4 regions of the Erwinia sp. INIA01 genome follow, and region 3 is predicted to be linked to each of the others. Evidence: predicted binding sites of a transcription regulator. Region 3 holds the regulator's gene; each other region holds the start of a gene.
The links. The regulator CRP, encoded in region 3, controls carbon source genes, mostly activating them, when cyclic AMP is high. The targets are predictions, from matches to a motif close to ATGTGANNNNNNTCACAT.
Positions count from the first base shown of each region.

Region 1: a site for CRP is predicted at 3,668-3,685, ahead of yrbN (protein YrbN). Genes of this name have one in related genera too.
Region 2: a site for CRP is predicted at 4,192-4,209, ahead of rbsD (D-ribose pyranase). Genes of this name have one in related genera too.
Region 4: a site for CRP is predicted at 2,748-2,765, ahead of OMR58_RS02625 (YjcB family protein). Genes of this name have one in related genera too.

Region 1 is NZ_JAPDNC010000013.1:89,492-95,537, forward strand. It holds gene rpsO (30S ribosomal protein S15) at 1-151, shown strand, start outside; gene pnp (polyribonucleotide nucleotidyltransferase) at 453-2,582, shown strand; gene nlpI (lipoprotein NlpI) at 2,704-3,588, shown strand; gene yrbN (protein YrbN) at 3,698-3,772, shown strand; gene OMR58_RS21175 (DEAD/DEAH family ATP-dependent RNA helicase) at 3,765-5,678, shown strand; gene OMR58_RS21180 (luciferase-like monooxygenase) at 5,744-6,046, opposite strand, start outside.
Region 2 is NZ_JAPDNC010000008.1:6,156-12,201, reverse strand. It holds gene kup (low affinity potassium transporter Kup) at 1-1,353, shown strand, start outside; gene qseC (quorum sensing histidine kinase QseC) at 1,385-2,731, opposite strand; gene qseB (quorum sensing response regulator transcription factor QseB) at 2,728-3,387, opposite strand; gene OMR58_RS14870 (YgiW/YdeI family stress tolerance OB fold protein) at 3,608-4,006, shown strand; gene rbsD (D-ribose pyranase) at 4,288-4,707, shown strand; gene rbsA (ribose ABC transporter ATP-binding protein RbsA) at 4,715-6,046, shown strand, end outside.
Region 3 is NZ_JAPDNC010000003.1:537,891-543,936, reverse strand. It holds gene OMR58_RS07940 (hydrolase) at 1-521, shown strand, start outside; gene OMR58_RS07935 (YheU family protein) at 521-739, shown strand; gene OMR58_RS07930 (phosphoribulokinase) at 837-1,706, shown strand; gene OMR58_RS07925 (amidohydrolase) at 1,715-2,902, opposite strand; gene crp (cAMP-activated global transcriptional regulator CRP) at 3,449-4,081, shown strand; gene OMR58_RS07915 (YccS/YhfK family putative transporter) at 4,141-6,046, shown strand, end outside.
Region 4 is NZ_JAPDNC010000002.1:150,762-156,807, reverse strand. It holds gene pgaA (poly-beta-1,6 N-acetyl-D-glucosamine export porin PgaA) at 1-2,104, opposite strand, end outside; gene OMR58_RS02625 (YjcB family protein) at 2,874-3,155, shown strand; gene OMR58_RS02620 (transposase) at 3,432-3,827, shown strand; gene OMR58_RS02615 (DMT family transporter) at 3,943-4,902, opposite strand; gene OMR58_RS02610 (AraC family transcriptional regulator) at 4,981-5,811, opposite strand; gene OMR58_RS02605 (VirK/YbjX family protein) at 5,994-6,046, shown strand, end outside.

The DNA of each region.
Region 1 (6,046 bases), on a different contig from region 3:
GGGTCACTTCTCTGAACACAAGAAAGACCACCACAGCCGTCGCGGTCTGCTGCGTATGGTTTCTCAGCGTCGTAAACTGCTGGACTACCTGAAGCGTAAAGACGTTTCTCGTTACACCAGCCTGATCGAGCGTCTGGGTCTGCGTCGCTAAGTCTTAAGGCTGTTCTGCCCGTTTTCAGAGCGATCTGATAACAAAATGGCAAACGTACAGCCTGGAACGAGTTTCGCTGGAAAGGGGCCTTTATGGCCCCTTTTTTCAAGCAATCGGCAGCAATTCCGGGCAAACTATTGTATTGTTGCTGAGTGTGATCTTCAGTTGCAGAGGTTCGCGCGGCTAATGAGAGGCTTTATCCCATTGGGGATTAGGGTTGTCATTAGTCGCGAGGATGCAAAGTGAAGATTAGTAATCCACGGTGGGATTAAACCCTGCCCAGATGTTTAAGGAACTAATTTTGCTGAACCCGATCGTAAAAAAATTCCAGTATGGTCAGCATACCGTCACCATTGAGACCGGTATGATGGCTCGCCAGGCAACGGCTGCCGTAATGGTAAGCATGGACGACACCGCTGTGTTCGTTACCGTTGTCGGCCAGAAAAAATCCAAACCAGGCCAGGACTTCTTCCCGCTGACAGTAAACTATCAGGAGCGTACTTACGCTGCTGGTCGTATCCCGGGTAGCTTCTTCCGTCGTGAAGGCCGTCCAAGCGAAGGCGAAACTCTGATTTCTCGCCTGATTGACCGCCCGATTCGTCCTCTGTTCCCTGAAGGCTTCGTTAACGAAGTGCAGGTTATTGCTACCGTGGTTTCCGTTAACCCACAGGTTAACCCGGACATCGTCGCAATGATCGGTGCTTCAGCGGCGCTGGCGCTGTCTGGCCTGCCGTTCAATGGTCCTATCGGTGCCGCTCGCGTCGGTTACCTCAACGACCAGTACGTGCTGAACCCAACCTGCGATGAGCTGAAAGAGAGCAAGCTGGACCTGGTTGTTGCCGGTACTCAGGGCGCGGTACTGATGGTTGAATCAGAAGCTGAGCTGCTGAGCGAAGACCAGATGCTGGGCGCGGTCGTATTTGGCCACGATCAGCAGCAGGTTGTTATCAATAACATCAATGAACTGGTTGCTGAAGCCGGTAAACCTCGCTGGGACTGGCAGCCAGAGCCTGTAAACGAAGCGTTACACGCACGTATTGCTGCCCTGGCTGAAGCGCGTCTGAGCGATGCTTACCGCATCACCGAAAAACAGGAGCGTTATGCCCAGGTTGACGTGATCAAATCTGAAGCGACTGCTGCGCTGCTGGCTGAAGACGAGAGCCTGGATGCTGGCGAAATCAGCGACATCCTGCACGCGCTGGAAAAAGACGTCGTTCGTAGCCGCATCCTGCGCGGTGAGCCACGTATTGATGGCCGTGAAAAAGACATGATCCGTGGTCTGGACGTGCGTACCGGCGTTCTGCCACGTACCCACGGTTCCGCACTGTTCACCCGTGGTGAAACTCAGGCGCTGGTTACCGCGACTCTGGGTACTGCACGTGATGCACAGAACCTGGACGAGCTGATGGGCGAACGTACCGACAGCTTCCTGTTCCACTACAACTTCCCTCCGTACTCTGTTGGTGAAACCGGTATGGTGGGTTCACCGAAGCGTCGCGAGATTGGTCACGGTCGTCTGGCGAAACGTGGCGTGCTGGCCGTTATGCCTAAAGGCGATGCGTTCCCGTACACCGTGCGTGTTGTGTCTGAGATCACTGAATCAAACGGCTCTTCTTCAATGGCTTCCGTTTGTGGTGCTTCTCTGGCGCTGATGGACGCAGGCGTGCCTATCAAAGCCGCCGTTGCGGGTATCGCAATGGGCCTGGTGAAAGACGAAAACAACTTCGTGGTTCTGTCTGACATTCTGGGTGACGAAGACCACCTGGGCGATATGGACTTCAAAGTTGCCGGTAGCCGTGAAGGTATCACCGCGCTGCAGATGGACATCAAAATCGAAGGCATCACCCGCGAGATCATGCAGGTTGCTCTGAACCAGGCTAAAGGTGCGCGTCTGCACATCCTGAGCGTGATGGAACAGGCTATCAGCACCCCGCGCGGCGATATCTCTCAGTTCGCACCGCGTATCCACACCATTAAGATCAGCGTTGATAAGATCAAAGACGTGATCGGTAAAGGTGGTTCTGTTATCCGTGCGCTGACCGAAGAAACCGGTACGACCATCGAAATCGAAGATGATGGTACGGTTAAGATTGCTGCAACCGACGGCGAAAAAGCGAAATTCGCAATTCGTCGTATTGAAGAAATCACCGCAGAGATCGAAGTTGGTCGCATCTACAACGGTAAAGTGACGCGTATCGTCGACTTCGGTGCCTTCGTGGCTATCGGCGGCGGTAAAGAAGGTCTGGTACACATTTCTCAGATCGCTGACAAGCGCGTTGAGAAAGTGACCGACTATCTGCAGATGGGTCAGGAAGTACCGGTCAAGGTACTGGAAGTTGACCGTCAGGGTCGCGTGCGTCTGAGCATCAAAGAAGCCAGCGAACAGGCTCAGCCTGAAGCTGCAGCTCCTGCGGCACCAGAAGCAGAATAAAGCACCACCATTGAGCTCTCCGTCGTATGGCGGAGAGCTGTTTCATCGCAGGGTTGGACCCCTGTATGCGGCAGGCGGATGACAGGATGATCATCCCAATGTTTGTTTGTGGGAGTGGGAAATGAAGCCATTTTTGCGCTGGTGTTTCGTTGCGACAGCTTTAACGCTGGCAGGATGCAGCAACACCAATTGGCGTGAGAACGAAATTTTGGCAGTTCCGCTGCAGCCTACGCTGCAACAGGAAGTCATTCTTGCTCGCATGGAACAAATTCTTGCCAGTCGGTCATTGACCGATGATGAACGCGCACAGCTGTTATATGAGCGCGGAGTGTTGTATGATAGTTTAGGTTTGAGAGCACTGGCGCGGAATGACTTTTCTCAGGCGCTATCTATCAGACCGGATATGCCCGAAGTATTCAACTACTTAGGCATATATTTAACGCAGGCAGGCAACTTTGATGCTGCCTATGAAGCGTTTGATTCTGTACTTGAGCTTGATCCAACTTACAATTATGCGCACTTAAATCGCGGTATCGCCCTTTACTACGGCGGAAGATTTAAATTAGCGCAAGATGATCTGCAGGCGTTTTATCAAGACGATCCTAACGATCCCTTCCGCAGCCTGTGGCTGTATCTCACTGAACGTGAGATCGACGCAGAACAGGCCAAAGTATCGCTGAAGCAGCGTTACGACAAAGCGGTAAAGGACCAATGGGGATGGAATATTGTCGAGTTCTACCTGGGCGACATCAGCGAAAAAACGCTGACGGAGCGCCTCCAGGCGGACGCAACGGATAACACTTCGCTCGCTGAACATCTCAGTGAAACCAACTTCTATTTAGGTAAGTACTACCTAAGTCTGGGGGAGAAGGACAACGCAGAAGCGTTGTTCAAGCTGACGGTCGCTAACAACGTTCATAACTTCGTTGAGCACCGATATGCATTGTTGGAGCTGGCGCTACTCGGCCAGACACAAGACGATTTATCAGAATCCGACCAGCAATAGCTGACGAACTTTTATTGCCTGAACTTTGAAAAGTCATCATCTTCGCGGATGAGGGCATTTTTGTTTGTCGAAACCACTAATTTGAGCCGGTTCACACTTTTTGATGAAAATGACTGAAAATTTTCACGACGAGTTATGTAGACTGGCCGCCGAAATCTACGAGGCACGTGTACTACATGACTGATATTCAAACCACTTTTTCTGACCTTGGCCTGAACGCTGATATCCTTGAAGCACTGAACGGTATGGGCTACGTGAAGCCTTCCCCAATCCAGGCTGAGTGTATTCCTCACCTGCTGGCGGGCCGTGACGTTCTGGGTATGGCACAGACCGGGAGTGGTAAAACTGCGGCATTCTCCCTGCCGCTGCTGAACAACATTGACCCAACTGTTAAAGCACCACAGATTCTGGTGCTGGCACCGACCCGCGAACTGGCGGTTCAGGTTGCCGAAGCCGTAACCGAATTCTCTAAACACATGCGTGGTCTTAACGTTGTGGCCCTGTACGGCGGCCAGCGTTATGACGTGCAGTTGCGTGCTCTGCGCCAGGGACCTCAGGTTGTTGTTGGTACTCCAGGCCGTCTGCTGGACCACCTGAAGCGTGGCACTCTGGACCTGTCTAACCTGCGTGGTCTGGTACTGGACGAAGCAGATGAAATGCTGCGTATGGGCTTCATCGAAGACGTTGAAACCATCATGGCGCAGATCCCAGACGGTCATCAGACCGCGCTGTTCTCTGCAACCATGCCGGAAGCCATTCGCCGTATCACTAAGCGTTTCATGAAAGATCCACAGGAAGTGCGCATTCAGTCAAGCCTGACTACGCGTCCTGACATCAGCCAGAGCTACTGGACTGCCTATGGCCGTAAAACTGATGCACTCACTCGCTTCCTGGAAGCGGAAGACTTCGACGCTGCAATCATCTTCGTGCGTACCAAAAACGCAACGCTGGAAGTGGCTGAAGCGCTGGAGCGCAGCGGTTACAACAGTGCAGCGCTGAACGGTGACATGAATCAGGCTCTGCGTGAGCAGACTCTGGAGCGTCTGAAAGATGGCCGTCTGGACATTCTGATTGCGACCGACGTTGCGGCTCGTGGCCTGGACGTTGAGCGTATCAGCCTGGTGGTTAACTACGACATCCCTATGGATGCCGAGTCTTACGTCCACCGTATCGGTCGTACCGGCCGTGCTGGCCGTGCTGGTCGTGCACTGCTGTTCGTTGAGAACCGCGAGCGTCGTCTGCTGCGTAACATCGAACGCACCATGAAGCTGACCATCCCTGAAGTGGATCTGCCTAACGCAGAACTGCTGGGTGAACGTCGTCTGGCTAAGTTCGCAGCAAAAGTACAGCAGCAGCTGGAAAGCAGCGATCTGGATCAGTACCGCGCACTGCTGGCTAAACTGCAGCCTGCTGAAGAGCTGGACATCGAAACTCTGGCCGCAGCCCTGCTGAAAATGGCCCAGGGCGAACGTCCTCTGATCGTTCCTGCTGATGCTCCACAGCGCCCACGTCGTGAATTCCGTGAGCGTGACGATCGTCGCGGTGACCGTCCAGAGCGTGGTCCACGTGAAGCACGCGGTGAGCGCGACGGTGACCGTCCGCGTCGTGAGCGTCGTGATGTTGGTGATATGGAAGTGTACCGTATTGAAGTTGGCCGTGATGATGGTGTTGAAGTTCGTCATATCGTTGGCGCGATCGCTAACGAAGGCGATATCAGCAGCCGTTACATCGGTAACATCAAGCTGTTCGGTACTCACTCTACTATCGAACTGCCAAAAGGCATGCCGGGCGAAGTGCTTCAGCACTTTACTCGTACGCGTATTCTGAACAAACCAATGAATATGCAGTTGATTGGCGATGCACAGCCACGCAGCGATCGCGGCGGTGAGCGTCGTCCGGGCGGCCCAGGCCGTGGTGGTTTCGGCGGTGGCGAGCGTCGTGAAGGCGGTCGTGGTGGTGAAGGCGGTCGTCGCTTCAGCAACGAGCGCAGCGGTGAACGTCGCCCGGGCGGCTTCAACCGTGACGGTGGCAACCGTGGTCCACGTCGTGAAGAAGGCGGCAGCGCGCCAGCCCGTCGTCGTGATGCATAATCACTGATGCCAAATAAAAAACCAGCCTGCGGGCTGGTTTTTTTATGTCTGCAATTCGTGAAAAATTACAAAGAGTTCCGTACCTGCATGGCCAACTCAAAGGAGTAGAGGCGTGCCTCGGGATCGAAAATCTGCCCGTTAACCATAATTTCATCCGCCTGAGTCTCACGCATCAGGTTTGCCAGCCCCTGACGTACCTTCTCTTTATCACCCACGATCGACATACTCAGCGCCTGCTGCACGCCGTATTGCTCGGAAGACGACCACAAACTATCAATATTTTCCACCGGCGGCGGCAGCGGACCAGGTTGACCCCGGCGCAGGTTAATGAACTGCTGCTGCATTGAGGTAAACAGGAACCGGGCATC
Region 2 (6,046 bases), on a different contig from region 3:
ATGCTGGTGTGGTTTATCGTACTGGCGGTGCTGGGGGCGCGCAGTATCCTCAATAATCCGGATGTACTGCAGGCGATGAATCCTTACTGGGCGGTTCACTTCTTTATTGAATATAAAACCGTGTCCTTCTTTGCGCTGGGTGCCGTGGTGCTGGCGATTACCGGGGTGGAAGCGCTGTATGCGGATATGGGCCACTTTGGCAAATTCCCTATCCGACTGGCGTGGTTTATTGTGGTGCTGCCGTCGCTGGTGCTGAACTATTTCGGCCAGGGCGCGCTGCTGTTGGCACATCCTGAAGCCATCAAAAACCCGTTCTTCCTGCTGGCACCTGACTGGGCGTTGATCCCGCTGCTGCTGCTGGCGACGCTGGCCACGGTGATCGCCTCTCAGGCGGTGATTTCCGGGGTATTCTCACTCACGCGTCAGGCGGTTCGTCTGGGCTATCTGCCGCCGATGCGTATTGTTTATACCTCAGAGCAGGAATCCGGCCAGATCTATATTCCGGTGATCAACTGGCTGCTGTTTGTTGCCGTGGTCATCGTGATTATCGGCTTTAAGCACTCCAGCAACCTCGCTGCGGCTTACGGTATTGCGGTGACGGGCACCATGGTGCTGACTGCCATTTTGTGTACAACCGTGGCGATCAAGAACTGGCACTGGAATCGCTATCTGGCACTGCTAATCCTCGTGGCCATGCTGTGTATTGATGTGTCACTGTTCTCGGCAAACCTGGTGAAGGTTTTCTCCGGCGGCTGGCTGCCGCTGGCGCTGGCGCTGGTGATGTTTGTGATTATGACCACCTGGAAAAGCGAACGCTTCCGCCTGCTGCGCCGTATGCATGAGCACGGCAATTCGCTGGAGGCGATGATCGCCTCGCTGGAGAAATCGCCGCCGGTCAGGGTACCGGGAACCGCAGTGTATATGTCGCGTGCGCTGAACGTGATCCCCTTTGCCATGCTGCATAATCTTAAGCATAACAAGGTACTGCATGAACGCGTGGTGCTGCTGACGCTGCGTACCGAAGATGCGCCGTACGTGCATAATGTGAAACGCGTGACAATTGAGCAGCTTTCCCCGACCTTCTGGCGCGTGGTGGCCAGCTACGGCTGGCGCGAAACGCCAAACGTCGAGGAGATCTTCCACCGCTGCGGTCTGGAAGGGCTGAGCTGCCGGATGATGGAAACCTCGTTCTTTATGTCCCACGAATCGCTGATTATCGGTAAACGACCGTGGTATCTGCGCCTGCGCGGCAAGCTGTTCCTGATGCTGCAAAAGAACGCCCTGCGCGCGCCGGATCAGTTTGAAATCCCGCCTAACCGGGTGATTGAGCTGGGTACGCAGGTCGAAATATGATGAACGGGCGCGGTCTGAACATGACTGCGCCCTACAGCCACACCGTCACGACTAATCCACCCTCATCCCGATTCTTCAGCGTGACCCCCATACCGTGCAGCCGGGCAATATGATGAACGATCGATAATCCCAGGCCGCTGCCGGACTGCTGCTGACCGGGAGGGCGATAGAAACGCTCCCCGATGCGCGGCAGCAGATCTGCCGGAATACCCGGGCCGTTATCGCTTATCGTCAGGCTGTTCTCCGTTAGCGCCAGTGCCACCTGGCTACCCTCTGGCGCATAGCGGATAGCGTTATCCAGCAGATTGCGCACCAGCAGAGCCAGCAGCAGCGGGTTTGCCAGCCGCCTGAGCGGTTCTTCCGGTGCATCCAGACTGAGATCGATTCCTTTTTCCCGCGCCTGTTCATAGTGCTCGACCACGGCCTGCTGCAATAGAGACTGCATTTCCAGCGACTGTTTTTGCAGATCCTGGCCATTATCCAGCCGCGAGAGGATCAGCAACTGATCCACCAGCCGCGTGGCGCGCTCGATACCGATATCCAGATTACTCAGTGCGTGGCTGAGCGCAGCGGTATCGTCGTGGGCCAGCTGTGCCACTTCGGTCTGGACCTTCAGCGCCGCCAGCGGGCTGCGCAGTTCGTGGGCGGCATCGGAGGTAAAGCGCCGCTCGCGCAGCAGCATTGCACCGATGCGGGCAAACAGCTGGTTAAGCTCGTCCAGCAGGGGACGAACTTCCTGTGGGACGCGCTCAGCTTCGAGCGGTGCGGCATCATCCGCCGCTCGCTGGCGGAGCTGTTGCGCGATGTACTTGAGGGGTTTAAGTTCGTGGCTGACCAGCCAAAGCATCAGTAGCAGCATCACCGGCAGCGCCAGCAGCCAGGGGCTGAGACTGGCGTGTACCAGATCGCGGGTCATATCATCGCGGTATTCCCACTCCTGGCCCACTGCCACGATATAGCGGCCGTCCGCCGTGGTGAGCCACACCAGCCGCCACATATCGTCATCATCTTTTAATCTGCCGTCGGTAAAGCCGTCACGCTGATAGCTAAAGGGGAAATCTTTGCCATTATCACCGTCATTGAGCAGCATTTTCCCTTCGCGGCTGAACACGGCGAAGGCCAGCGCATCATCTTCCTGATCGCCGCGATGATGGCGCAGCAGCTTTTTAGTTTTTGGCAGGGTGAGAGGATCGTTACTCAGTCGTTCAGGATTAATCGCCGCCAGTCGTTTAGCAAACAGCATCTGCTGGGTATCGAACAGCTGGTTAATGTTGTGCCGCGTTTGCCACCAGCCACCCACCGCGGCCGCTCCCCAGCACAGAATACTCAGTAGTAGAAAACCGACAGTCAGCCGCAGCCGCAGGCTTCTTTTTTTCATAATGCCCCCAGCGTGTAGCCAACGCCGTGAACGGTACGGATAAATTCACTGCCGAGTTTTTTGCGCAGGTGGTGGATATGCACCTCAACCGCATTGCTTGAGACATCTTCATCCCAGCCGTAGAGCTTTTCTTCCAGCCGGGCGCGGGTTAATACCCGGCCAGGGTTGAGCAGAAACAGCTCCAGCAGTGCCAGCTCGCGCGCTTTCAGTTCCAGCGGCTTACCGTCCAGGGTGACGCTGTGGGAAGCCGGTTCCATCATCACCCTGCCGTGCTGCAATATGGGCTGTAGCTGGCCGTGGCGTCGACGGATCAGCGCCTGCAGCCGTGCCGCCACTTCGGTGAGGGCAAAAGGCTTGCACAGATAGTCGTCGGCCCCCTGCTGCAGGCCATCGACCCGTTGCTCAAGGGCATCGCGGGCGGTCAGGATCAGCACCGGCTCATCGCGGCCCTCCTGGCGCCACTGGCGCAGGATCTCCAGGCCATCGATCCCCGGCAGGCTGAGGTCCAGCACCACGGCATCGTAGGGTGCTGCGCTGAGGGCGAGCAGGCCATCATTTCCCTCAGTAAACCAGTCAACGCTAAACCCCAGCTTGCCCAGTCCGGCTTTTATCCCGTCGCCAATCAGGCGGTCGTCTTCAATCAGTAAAATTCTCATCGGCTTATCCTTGGCTGTTAGCGGTTTTATACGGAATGAGGATGCCGCTTGTACAGGGACGATCGGCGAAATTGCCTGAATTTACGCAATAAACAGAAATAAACTCATCAGCTGATGTTCCTTAAGATCCTGTTAAGAAGCGTTTGTTTTAATCACTTTCAGAGACCCTCCGGCAGTGGAACGCTGCCTCCGTTCAGGAAGAAAGGTGATAAAGATGAACATGAAAAAAACAGCTGCATTACTGGCGATTACCGCCCTGATTTCTACCCCGGTTCTGGCCGTACAGGGAGGCGGCTTTGTCGACCCGAATGCGCCGACCTCCGTCGTTCAGAAAGGGGGCTTTAGCGGGCCAAATGGTACGATGGTGACCGTAAAACAGGCGCAGGATATGAAAGACGACGCCTGGGTAACGATGCGCGGTAATATCGAGAAGCGTATCGGTGATGAAGACTATCTGTTTCGCGATGCCACCGGCACTATGACGGTAGAGATTGACCACAAGCGCTGGGAAGGCCAGACCGTCGGCCCTAAAGATAATGTCGAACTTCAGGGCAAGTTGGATAAAGACTTTAACTCCCTTGAGCTGGATGTGAAGCAGATCAGAAAACTCAGTCAGTAAGGCTGACTCATTCCCGGTAGCGCGAGCGATAAACTATTCTTCCAGCATCGGCGGAAAACGCTGTTTTCTGGAGGATTATCTCGCGCTGTTCCGCAAGGCAATCATTCATATCAAAATCCCCCCAACTTTCTTTCTGAAGCCCCTTTGACCCCGTAAATTCATCTTCGTGCAACGACAGCGAAACGTTTCGATGGCGATCACATTTTCACGATCTGGCGATTGTTTTCCCCTGGCCGTTGCTTAAACTGCAGTCAGCGAAACGTTTCGCTCTGGAGTGAAAGATGAAAAAAGGCACCTTACTGAATTCTGATATTTCGTCCGTGGTTTCCCGCCTGGGACATACTGATAGCCTGACCATCGGCGATGCTGGCCTGCCTGTCCCGCATGGCCCGCAGCGCATCGATCTTGCGCTGACTCACGGTATTCCCAGTTTTTTGCAGGTAACCAAAACGGTCACTGAAGAAATGCAGGTTGAGAGCGCCATCCTTGCGGAGGAGATTTTGCAGCACAATCCGCAGCTCCACAGTGAACTGATCGCTCTGCTTAAATCCTTGCAACAACACCAGGGTAATACCATTAGTATCAGCTATATCAGTCACGAACAGTTCAAACAACAAACACAACGTAGTAAGGCTGTTATTCGCAGCGGGGAGTGTTCTCCGTATGCGAATATCATCCTTAACGCTGGCGTGACCTTCTGAGGCCGTTATGCAACCTTTACTGCAACTGAAAGGCATTGAGAAATCCTTCCCTGGCGTGAAAGCGCTGTCGGGGGCTGCACTTGCCGTTTATCCTGGCCGCGTCATGGCGCTGGTGGGGGAGAACGGTGCAGGTAAATCCACCATGATGAAAGTCCTGACCGGGATCTACGCTCGTGATGCCGGTAGCTTTGAGTGGTTGGGTAAAGAAACAACGTTCAACGGGCCGAAGGCGTCGCAGGAAGCGGGTATCGGCATTATCCACCAGGAACTTAACCTGATCCCGCAGCTCAGTATTGCGGAGAATATTTTCCTCGGTCGCGAGTTCGTTAATCGCTTTGGCCGTATTCAGTGGAAAGCGATGTACGAGAAGGCGGACGCGTTGCTGAAACGCCTGAATCTGCGGTTCAGCAGCCACAAGCTGGTAGGCGATCTGTCGATCGGCGATCAGCAGATGGTTGAGATTGCCAAAGTGCTGAGCTTTGAATCTAAAGTCATCATTATGGACGAGCCAACGGATGCGCTGACCGATACGGAAACCGCCTCGCTGTTTCGCGTGATCAACGAGCTGAAAGCGCAGGGCTGCGGCATTGTGTATATCTCCCACCGCATGAAAGAGATTTTTGAGATCTGCGATGACGTGACTATTTTCCGCGACGGTCAGTTTATTGCCGAGCGGGAGGTTAACTCGTTAAGCGAAGAGTCGCTGATCGAAATGATGGTCGGTCGCAAGCTCGAAGAGCAGTATCCGCGCCTGGACAAAGCACCGGGTGATATTCGCCTGAAGGTGGAAAACCTGAGCGGTTCCGGCGTTGACGATGTCAGCTTTACTCTGCGTAAAGGAGAGATCCTTGGCGTGGCGGGCTTGATGGGCGCTGGCCGTACCGAATTAATGAAAGTGCTGTACGGCGCACTGCCGCGTTCAGCCGGAACCGTAACTCTGGACGGCAAAGCGGTAGTAGCGCGTTCGCCAGAAGAAGGGCTGCTCAACGGTATCGTCTATATCTCTGAGGACCGCAAGCGCGATGGTCTGGTGCTGGGGATGTCGGTAAAAGAGAACATGTCGCTGACCGCCCTGAAGTATTTCAGCCATACCGGCGGTCGTCTGAAGCACGGTGAAGAGCAGCTGGCCGTCGGGGACTTTATCAAGCTGTTTAACGTTAAAACCCCTTCGATGAATCAGCCGATCGGCCTGCTTTCCGGCGGGAATCAGCAGAAGGTGGCTATTGCCCGTGGCCTGATGACCCGGCCTAAGGTGCTGATCCTGGATGAACCGACTCGCGGCGTGGACGTTGGCGCGAAGAAAGAGATTTATCAGCTAATTAACCAGTTTAAAGAAGAG
Region 3 (6,046 bases):
AACAGGGCGATAACTGCCTGCTGGATGCAGGCGTAGTCGTTTCCGCTCCGCTGATGCTGGAACCCTGTAGCCAGCGGCTGGAGCAGGGGTTTTCCCGTATCTACCAGCGCTATCTGCTCAATCTGCTCAAGCAGAACGCCACGCGCAAGCTGATGGCCTGGCCCGGCACGCTGCCCATAGAGCTGCCACAGCTGCGAGCACTGAAAAAGCTTCGCGCCTTTGATGATGCGATTACCGCCAGAGCCCACGGCTTTGCCGACGCGACCGACTACTATCGCCGCTGTAGCGGACTACCGCTGCTGCCCGGCATCAGCAAACCGCTGTTGATCATTCATGCACTGGACGATCCCTTTATGACCGCTGAGGTGATCCCCGATCCGGCCCTGCTGCCGCACAATATTGAGTATCAGCTGACCCGCTACGGTGGACACGTTGGTTTTGTAGGCGGAACGCTACGCCAGCCGCAAATGTGGCTGGAACAGCGTATACCGCAATGGCTTTCAACCTGGCTGGAACCCTGATGATTATTCCCTGGAAAGATCTCGACTCTGAAACGCTTGATAACCTGATTGAATCCTTTGTTCTGCGCGAGGGAACCGACTACGGTGAGCAGGAACGATCGCTGGAACAAAAAGTGAAAGACGTTCGCCGCCAGCTGGCCAGCGGAGACGCGGTGCTGGTGTGGTCAGAGCTGCATGAAACCGTCAACATCATGCCTCGCGGGCAGTTTAACGGCTGAGGATAATTTTCCCGGTCGCCACGCGGCGAGGATGACTTTGCACCGATAAACATGTTAGGAATGATCCGTCCGCCTATCTCTCAGGGAGTTGTTTACCATGTCAGCCAAACACCCGGTTATCGCCGTCACCGGCTCCAGCGGTGCAGGAACGACCACCACCAGCGTTGCCTTCCGGAAAATATTCCAGCAGCTTAACCTGAGGGCAGCGGAGGTCGAGGGAGACAGCTTCCATCGCTTCACCCGCCCGGAGATGGATATGGCCATCCGTAAAGCGCGCGATCTGGGTAAACACATCAGCTACTTTGGCCCGGAAGCCAACGACTTCGGACTGCTGGAGCAAACCTTTATTGAGTATGGGCGCACGGGTAAAGGCAAATCACGCAAATACCTGCATACCTACGATGAGGCGGTGCCCTGGAATCAGGTGCCCGGGACCTTTACCCCATGGCAGCCGCTGCCTGAACCCACCGACGTGCTGTTCTATGAGGGTCTGCACGGCGGCGTACTCACCCCGCAGAATAACGTGGCGGAAAACGTCGATCTGCTGGTTGGCGTAGTGCCTATCGTCAACCTTGAGTGGATACAGAAACTGGTGCGCGATACCAGCGAGCGCGGCCATTCGCGCGAAGCGGTGATGGATTCGGTGGTGCGTTCAATGGAAGATTACATCAACTACATCACGCCACAGTTTTCCCGCACCCACCTGAACTTCCAGCGCGTTCCGACCGTAGATACCTCCAACCCCTTCGCCGCCCGTGGCATCCCGTCACTGGACGAGAGTTTTGTGGTTATTCACTTCCAGGGGCTGGAAGATATCGATTTTCCCTATCTGCTTACCATGATTCAGGGCTCATTTATCTCCCATATTAAAACCCTGGTGGTGCCGGGCGGAAAAATGGGCCTGGCGATGGAACTGATTATGGGCCCACTGGTTAAGCGACTGATCGAAGGGAAAAAAATCAGCTAATCGGATGGTCATCGCGACGATGACATAAGCTGCTGATGGATAAAACCAATGTGCAGCTGCACGCCAATTGGCAGAACATCTTCATCAAGGCGGAAGTGCGGATTATGCAAGCTCCAGCAGGTGCCTTTTTCCTCGTTGCCCGAACCGATAAACAAGAAGCATCCGGGGATAACCTGCTGGTAGGCTGAAAAATCTTCACAGCCAAACATGGGATGCGGCATTATTTTCAACGCGTCGGCGCCCAGCGTATCCACCACATTTTTTGCGGCGAAACGACAGGCATCCGGGTGGTTGAAGCCCAGCGTGTAACCCTTTGTCCATTCCAGCTTGTAGCTGGCCCCAACCGCCGCCGTCATGCCGCCGAGCATCTGTTCCATCATTTTTGGGATTTCAGTGCGCGTATTTTCACTCAGCGTGCGCAGGGTGCCTCTGAGATGTGCCACATCCGGAATAACGTTGTAGCCCCCGTCGGCCAGAAAACTGGCAATACTGAGCACGGCACCCTCGTTAGGGTCAAGCCTGCGTGAAATGATTTGCTGCAGCTCCTGAACAACCCCGGCACCTAACACCACGGGATCGCACGCCGTATGCGGCAGAGCAGCATGCGAGCCTTTCCCCTGCAGAATCAGATCGAAATTATCACTGGCCGCGCTAAAAACACCTTCGGTGAAACTGACGGTACCGGTAGGAAAAGCCGGCATCACGTGCAGACCAAAAATCATCGAAACCCCATTAAGCACACCCAGAGAAACCAGTTCCTGTGCCCCACCCGGCGGCACCTCTTCCGCATGCTGAAAAATAAATCTCACGGTTCCGGCAATCTGTTGTTGCAGCTGGCACAGTACCCAGGCCGCTCCCATCAGCATGGCCGTATGCGCATCGTGACCACAGGCATGCATGACGCCCGCATTACGCGAGGTAAAAGGCTCCTGGTTCAGCTCATGGATCGGCAGCGCATCCATATCAGCACGTAGCGCTATGCATGGGCCGGGGCGCGCCCCTTTTAGCTCCGCCAGCACGCTGTTAGGTGAGGGACGGCTAAGGGTTAATGCACCCCATTGCTGAAGCTCGCTGGCGACGTAATCCGCAGTTTTTTGCTCATGAAAAGAGAGCTCGGCATGCTCATGAATATGTCGACGCCATTGCAGTACTCGTGGGGTGATATCTTTAATCAGTGACGCGGTTTGAGATTTCATAGTTACTCCTGTAACGGTGAAAAAGCAGCCAGAGCCGACTACCGGGCAGTGAAGCCAGTCACCCCATCCGTCACTCGTGTTCACCCGGTCAATGACCGGGCCAACAGCCGCAGAAAACGCATTTCATGGGTAGGGTGAATAGGGTGATAAAAACACAAATCAGTGCAAGATCTGTGGCGAACCGTGCCAAAACGGCCCTCGTACAGCAGGCTTACAGATCCCTCTCCAGACAATAAAAACGACAGCCGCTCCTTTTCTCACTATGCTGAAGCGAGACAACATGACACAACACAAGACAGCCAGGTCAAGCTGTGCTACAAACGGTGCTGTATTATTATTCTGGCATTGCAATGCATGGTGAAAACGGGACAACAGGATGAGCCAGACTCTTAACGGTATGGCCCGTTTGATTTTCCTATGGGAAGCGCCTGACAGGGAACTCCTTCCCTGTGTACCCGAAATATTTCAAAAAGCAGTTAACATTTCTGCAACCTGAGTGATAAAAGGGTATATTTAGGCACGATTACAATAAGAGGATAACAGCGAATGGTTCTCGGCAAACCGCAAACAGACCCAACCCTCGAATGGTTCCTGTCACATTGCCATATTCACAAATATCCATCCAAAAGCACCTTGATCCATCAGGGTGAAAAGGCAGAAACCCTCTACTACATCGTCAAAGGCGCAGTAGCGGTGCTGATCAAGGATGAAGAAGGCAAAGAAATGATTCTTTCCTACCTCAATCAGGGCGACTTTATTGGCGAACTGGGCCTTTTCGAAGAGGGCCAGGAGCGAAGCGCGTGGGTGCGCGCTAAAAGTGCCTGTGAAGTAGCTGAAATCTCCTATAAAAAATTCCGCCAGTTGATTCAGGTTAACCCTGACATTCTGATGCGTCTTTCTTCGCAGATGGCACGCCGTCTGCAGGTCACTTCTGAGAAGGTGGGTAACCTCGCCTTCCTTGACGTAACCGGTCGTATTGCACAAACCCTGCTTAATCTGGCCAAACAGCCGGATGCCATGACCCACCCGGATGGCATGCAGATCAAGATCACCCGCCAGGAGATCGGCCAGATCGTTGGCTGTTCTCGTGAAACCGTGGGGCGTATTTTGAAAATGCTGGAAGATCAAAACCTGATTTCCGCGCACGGTAAAACTATCGTGGTTTACGGTACGCGCTAAGCGGTTGTGGATCTGTGGCGCGACACTCTGGTCGCGCCTTTTTTTCTGTGGTATTGGGCATGTGGCGGAGAATCATCTATCACCCTGAAGTGAACTATGCACTGCGGCAAACGCTGGTGCTGTGCTTGCCGATAGCCGTTGGCTGGCTGTTAGGCGATCTTCGACAGGGTTTACTCTTCTCATTGGTTCCCGCCTGCTGTAACAACGCCGGTCTTGATACTCCCCATAAACGTTTTTTCAAGCGCCTGATTATCGGCGGCAGCCTGTTTGCCTTCTGTAGCTTTATGATCCTGTATGCCGGGGAACAGGGCGTACCGCTGCCGATCATCATGCTGGTGATGGCACTGATGCTGGGCGTCACTGCGGAAATCAGTCCACTGCATGGCCGTCTGCTGCCCGCCTCGCTCATTGCCGCCATTTTTACCCTCAGCCTTGCCGGAAGAGTTCCCCTCTGGCAACCGCCGCTGCTCTATATTCTCGGTACCATCTGGTACGGGCTGTTTAACTGGCTGTGGTTCCGCCTGTGGAAAGAGCAGCCGATGCGTGAAACGCTTAGCCTGCTGTATCGCGAGCTGGCCGACTACTGCGAGGCGAAATATACGCTGCTGACCCGGCTGACCGACCCGCAGACGGCCCTCCCGCCGCTGCTGGCACGCCAGCAGAAAGCGGTGGATTTAATTAATACCTGCTATCAGCAGATGTATATGCTGGCCGCCAGCCAGGATAACCACTATCAGCGGCTAACGCGGGCCTTTCAGGTGGCACTGGATCTACAGGAACACATTTCCGTCAGCCTGCATCAGCCGGAAGAAGTGCAAAAGCTGGTGGAACAGAGCCACGCCGAAGCGGTGATCCGCTGGAATGCACAAACCATTGCTGCCCGGCTGCGAGTGCTGGCCGATGACATTCTCTATCATCGCTATCCTGAACGTTTCACCATGGATAAACCATTGCAGGCACTGGAGAAAATCTCCCGGCAGAATAAAGAAAATCCGGTGGGGAATTTCTGCTATTACCATTTCAGCCGCATCGCCCGTGTGCTCCGCACCCAGCGGCCGCTGTATCGACGCGATCTGATGGCGGATCGTCAGCGCCGGTTACCGCTGATCCCGGCGCTGAAGAGCTACCTGTCGTTGAAATCTCCGGGCCTGCGCAGCGCCGCACGCTATGGAGTGATGCTTGCCTTTGCCAGCTCGCTGGCGCTGTTTTTTAATCTGCCCAAGCCCTACTGGATACTGATGACGGTCATGTTCGTCAGCCTCAATGGTTACGGTGCCACTCGGGTTCGCATTCAGCACCGGGCAATGGGAACCCTGGCCGGACTGGTCATTGCCGCCGTTATGCTGCGCCTGCACGCACCGGAATCGGTGATGCTGCTGGTTATGCTGGCCCTGACGCTAATCGGTAATCTGTTTATCCGTAAATTCTATGGCTGGGCCACGATCGGCTTTACCATTACCACAGTATTCACGCTGCAACTGCTGTCGCTCAACGGTGTGCAGCTGCTGATACCGCGCCTGATGGATACGCTAATTGGCTGTCTGATTGCCTTTGGTGGGATGATCTGGCTGTGGCCGCAGTGGCAGAGCGGGCTGTTAAGGCAGAATGCCCACGATGCGCTGGAAGCCTATCAGGAAGCACTGCAGCTTTTGCTGGGACAGGAACAGGAACCGGCAAAACTGGCCTGGCAGAGGATGCGGGTCAATCAGGCCCACAACGCGCTGTTTAACTCACTGCATCAGGCGATGCAGGAACCAAACTTTAATGCCAGCTATCTGAAGGATATGCAGCTGTGGGTGACCCACAGCCAGTTTATTGTCGAACACATTAATGCCATGACGATTCTGGCGCGCGAGCACACCATGCTCACGGAATCACTGGCACAGCGCTATTTGCAGTCGTGCGAAATCGCACTGCAACGCTGCCAGCAGCGCCTGGAATATGATGGACCCAGCTCAGACAGCA
Region 4 (6,046 bases), on a different contig from region 3:
GCGCGCCCGAGGTCAGCCGTTCCGAGCCGTCAACCGACCACTCAACGCGGTTGTTACCGTCCGAGAACCAGGACGGCGCGACGGAGACCTGCCATTCGCGGCGTTCGCTCTGCCGCCAGCGCGCCCAGAGATTACCGCCGTTGACGGTGATGCCGTTGCGCAGTGCCTGTAGCGGCGTTTCACGCATCAGCCGCTCCGCGCTGCCGCCGATGCGCCAGCTATCGCTAAAATCGTGCCAGCCAGACAGCCGAGCACCGATTTTCTGCCCGCTGCCGTAGCGCTGGCCGTTCAGCTCCGCTTCCGCCCAGTTGTCGCGCGCGCGGTACTCCACACCGCCGCGCACGCTGCGGTTAATTCCCCGGCCTTCACTGAACTCGCTGTCGGCAAACGACAGGCCGGTGAAGACCCGCCAGTTCTCTTCGATGGGCGGACTGTAGAGCAGCGCGTCGAGGGAGAGATCGTTAGCGCCGCTGACCGGGCTGTCGGAGTTGATGCCGTGTTCACCCTGCACGCGCAGCTCGGCGTAGCGATGCACATCGCGCAGGCGATCGAGCCGCTGCGTGCTGCGGCTTTCCGGTTGGCGCGTGATCACGTCATCCGCCAGCAGGTCGGCCTGCCGCCACTCCTGCAGCTCCAGCGCGGTCAGCCCCTGCTGCGTTTCCAGCCCCAGACTGCGCGGCTCCATGCTCTCCACCCGCTTCAGTTCGGCTTCCGCCCGGCGCGGCCAGCCGCGGGTCAGCCACAGGCTGGCTACGTCGATCTGTAATCCCTGATTTCCCGGCGCGGTGCGCGCCAGATGTTCGGCCTGCTGCTGTGCCGCAGGCAAATCGTCATGCAGCAGTGACGACTGAACCTGCAACTGCTGCGCATCCAGCCAGTCGTCGTTAGGCACCCGTTCCGGTGAACCGAAAATATTGAGCAGATACGGGCTGGAGGCAACGAACCGATCGCTTTGCCGGCGTGCGGCATCGGGCTGCTCATCCTCGGCCAGTGCATAGAACAGATCGCTCTGTTCGGTGCGGCTGAGCGGACTGGATGAGGTTTCCGGCGACAGCGACTGATAGAGTGCCACCGCGCGATCCGGCTGGCGCAGCCAGAGGAAGGCGGCCGCCACCCAGCGGCGGGCATAGGTCGGGATCACCGCGCCTTCTGCCGTCAGCCGCTGGTACTCATCCACCGCTTCCTGCATCCGGCTGCGGGCCACCAGCGCACCCAATCTGTCGATGCGCGCCTGCTGATAGTCAGAATGAGCGGCAGGGTCGTGCTGCCAGGCCGCCAGCAGCGGCTGATAGTCAGCCAGCGCCCGATCGGCGACGGTAAAGCGCTCCGCTTCCGAGCGGCTGGGCGCAAAGGCAATACGTACTTTTTCCGCCGCGGCATCGCGCTGCAGTCTGCGCAGCTGCGCCGCATCGGGGCTTGTGTGCGCAGCCTGAAGCAGCGCCGGGCCGCTGACCCGATTGAGGGAGAGCGCATTCAGGTAGTTTTGTTCAATCTGCCGATCGCCCGCGAAGCGCAATTCAGCCTGGCTGGCGGAGTGTAGCGCATCCTCTTTTTTCCCGGCGGCAAACTGAACGTAGGAGAGATCGAGCCAGCGACGCGCGGTGGCAGCCTGTCCGACACGCTGCTGCGCCAGCGGCAGGGCTTGCGCACTGCGCCCGGCATCAGCCAGGGTCATCAGATAACCGCTGTACAAATCGTCGTTGCCCGGCTCGCGAACCAGCGCCCGCTGCCAGAGCGCCAGCGATGGCTGCCACTGGTGCAGATTGCGCAGCGAACCGGCCACCGCCTGCAGGCCACGAACCGGCAGCGTCACCTGCCGATCGTAACGCTGCCAGACGGCCACCACCTGACGATCGTTCCCGGCCCAGTTGGCAATCTGCAACCAGTCGGCTATTTCACCCGCACTCAGCGTTCGTCGTGCGGCTTCACCGTCGAAGAATTGCAGAGCAGGAGCATTGTTCCCCTCGCGAGCGGCAACGATCAGGGCGTCATAATTCTGCGCCGCTGCCAGCGATGGCAGGGTGCTGAATGTGAGTAATAACGCGACCGCTTTTTTCCGCTGGTGTGGGCGGCATTTCAACCTGGAAAAGCAACAAAATAACACGGCAACTCCTTATTATTTTACTTATCCGTACAGGTGTATTGTTGGATTTTTTATTTATTTAAATTATTAGAGCGACGGAATCCCCACCCAAAATCAGCTTTCGGGAGAATAGGCAGTCGTATCATTTGTGATCAAAATCCTACATATCATTGGCAATCTGTACAACTTTCCAGGCTTCAGATTCCTCTTAAACCGTTGTAATCCAGGCTTATTTTCTAAAATTCAATATCAATAAATTATTTATTTTCAAGCAATTACCAAACTCACCATACCAGTTGAAATAAGACTAATCCCGCGGGCTAACGCAATTTATAAAAAAGCTTTTGTTCAAAAAATGAAAAACTAAATTCCCATCAGACAAATTAATCAGTGCTGTCATGAATATTTAATCGGGAAAATGAAAACGACAAAACTCCAGTAATAGATGGATCTGATTTTCACCGCACGGCCTTAGTTGATTCACTGCCTTTATGCAAAGTGAAAAAGCCTTTTTCGATGGGCAAATTTAATCACCGTGATAAATTTCATTCCTTTTGATTAAGAAAAACCCGGCATACCGCATAACGACAGGGCGCTTTCCACGAGACAAAAAACTGTCATATCGTGCGTAAATTTCGTTCAACTTTTAAAAACCGATGATATAATGTGACCGTCGTCACACTTCCTTGACCTTTAATGTCAGTCCGGAAAGAGCCTACCTGGCAGCTCTTGTTCCGCTTTCGGTGATGCCGCTTCCAGTCTGTCAGGACCGATCATCGTGGAGTTAAACATGGGTACGATTACTGCCAGCGTTATGCTGATGAGATGGGAACTGCTGAGTGCAGTAATGATGTTTATCGCCAGCACGTTTAACGTGCAGTGCCGTAAAGCCAGCCGCAACGCCATGGCGTTCGTCTTTACCGGCATCGGTATTGGCATGTCGTGCTGGTTCGTCACCGGTCTGTTAGGGATTAGCCTGAGCATGGAAAATTTATACAACTTCTGGCATATCACTAAAGACGTGTTTATCAACGTTATGAGCCAGACGCCGCCGGACTGGCCGATGCCCTGATTTCCCGGCCCGATGAAGAACTCTTCATCGGGCAATGTTGTTTTCAGTTCCCCTTCACTTCCCTCTTCTTTGCTACTTTGTTAAAACCGCGTGGAATTACCTCAGGCTCTAAAATAACCCTCACCGCAATAATCCGAATAAGAGTTTATTTTAAATCCACAGGAATTTTCCTAATCGCATATCGTGAAATACTGATATAAAATAGCCGAACTACCTCAGCATTAATTAACTCCAGTTATTATCGCCATATTATAGTTAAGAAAGGTAATAGCATTTATGAGAAAGTCACGATATACGGCAGAACAAATCAGCAGAGCAATTAAAGATTCAGAAGAAGGTATTAAAGTTAAACAAATTTGTGAAAACCTCGGTATTTCTGAAGCGACCTTCTACAGTTGGAAAAAGAAGTACGCCGGATTAAATTCAGAACATGGAAGAAAAATCAAAGAATTAGAAGAGTCACTGCACAGCCTGTCGCGCGAACTGCAGCTGATTTCCTCCGATAAAGAACTGCTTCAGAGTATTGTGAAGAAATTCTTCACCACCGGCGATAAGCGCAAAGCGGTCACCTTTCTGCAGGATACCCACAACGTGGGAACCCGCCGCAGCTGCCGCCTGCTGAATATCAGCCGCAGCGTTTATCACTACCCTTGCACCTGTGACAGTCAGTAGTCTGCTGACAGCAGAAATTATTTATCACTCTTTAACATTAGCCACCGACCGGGCAAGTAATATGCGGTCGGTGCTAATGTTTTCGCTAAAGTTAACGCAGCATACTGTCTGATGATTATTCGTTCAGCGGCACAATCCGTGGCTGAGGCTTAATCCGCATCGCCACCACCACCCCGCTAATCAGGCAGATAATGCCGCAAAACGTCAGCAAAGGTGGCCACGCCTGGCGCAGGGCAAAGGTATAGGCCAGCCCGGCCAGCGTTTCAAATACGATTAACGGCCCGAGCAGCACCGCAGGCAGGCGCTGGCTGGCTTCATTCCAGCACAGCGTCCCCAGCCACGAGCACAGCAGCCCGATAGCCAGCATAAGCGCGATAAATACCCCCGGCTGTGGGCCAAACGGCAGACTAAACTCAGGCTGCGTCAGATGCAGCTGCCCCATCACCAGCAGATAGCCCAGCAGCGCCAGCGGCAGCGTTGCCAGCCCCTGCGCGGTTGCCCAGGTACCGGGGCGCAGCGTCGGATGCTGCCGCAGCCAGCGCGAGTTGCGCAGCGGATACCACGTCCAGCAGATAACCGCAGCCAGCGCCAGCGCGATACCGCTGAAATAGCGCCACGGGTCGAACTGCTGCCCGGCCCCGTTCATTTCAGCCACGTTAACGCAGGCCAGCCCGCAGACGATCAGCAGCAGTGCAGGAGCCAGGCTCCGCCAGCTGAGTCGGCCATCATCGCCGCCGTAAAACAGGTTAGCGCAGACCGCAATCACCACCGGCAGCGTGCCGATAATCATCGTGGAAACCGGTGCGCCGGTGCGCTGGATAGCCGTCGCCAGAAAGGCGTAGTAAAGCAGATTCCCCACCAGCGTCAGCTTAAACGCTTCCCGCCAGTCATCCCCCGTCAGACCGCGCAGGCGCTGGCGATCCTGCCAGGCCAGCGGCAGCGCAATCAGCCCGAAGGCCAGATAGCGTCCCATGGACTGCAGGGTTCCCGGATAGTCCGGAACCAGCAGCGGCCCGACAAAGATCAATCCCCACATCAGCCCCGCTCCGAGGGCAAATAAAATTCCCGCTAACATCGTTCACTCCAGATAGCACACAACAGCAATACCGTATTATGAGGGGGGATGGCGCGGCGGGGATTGTAGCAAATTGCGCTAACCGCTCTGGCGGACCTGCTTCTGATAGCGGGCGGGGGTGATGCCATAACGGGCGGCAAAACTGCGGGTCAGATGTGCCTGGTCGGTCAGCCCGACGGCGGCGGCAACCTCGGCTGAGGGCATGCCATCGATCAGTAGCTGACGGGCCTGATAGAGACGAAAAGCCATCAGCATCTGATGCGGGGTAACGTGATACTGCGCCTTAAACTGACGCTGGAAATGATAAGGGCTGAGCGACATCAGCGCGGAGAGATCGCCGAGCGTGATACGCTCCGCCAGATTATCGCGCAGATAGTCGCGTACCCGATCGAAGCGGTGGCGGGCCGGAGCCTCCGAGGGGCAAACATTACGGGCGTGGGGGCGCAGTACGTCACAAAGCGACAGCAACAGCCCATCAATCGCCAGAGCATCGTCCGTCTGCCACAGCCGGGAGAGGATCTGCGAAACTTCGCGCGCGTGCTGCGGGTGATGGCGCACCGCGCGGTCAAACCACCAGCCCGATTCGCCGGTCAGCTCGGCAAGCCGCTGCGGCTCAAGGTAGATCATACGATACTGCCAGCCGCCCTCGCTGGCGGATTCGCCGGTATGCAGCTCGTCCGGATTCATTAACACCAGCGAGTCGACCGGGGCCAGGTGCTGTTCACCGCGATAGCGAAACCGCTCGGCACCGATGTCGATCGTTCCGATGCCAAACGCTTCGTGGGTGTGTGGCTCAAAGGCATAGTGCGTGATGTGCGCGCGATACAGCTCTACGCCCTGCACGCCGGGTAGATGGCGGAAGCTGGCGCGGTCCTGCTCGTAGCAAAACTGTTCCGGTACACCTTCCACTTTCGCCTCCTCGCTGAAAAATCGACCATCAGTTTACGACGTTCAGGTCGCGTCGAAAAGTGCTGATTAAACCCCGGTTAAACGGCTCACCTGTGCAGTAAAAGCCCTCGCACTCATTGTGACTCTATTTATCTGGCACCTGCTCAAATACGGTTTTAACCAGCGGAAAAGGATAATCTGCTATGTCGGAAATTCTTCTCACTCCACGTACGAACAACGGCCTTGCGTTATTTTC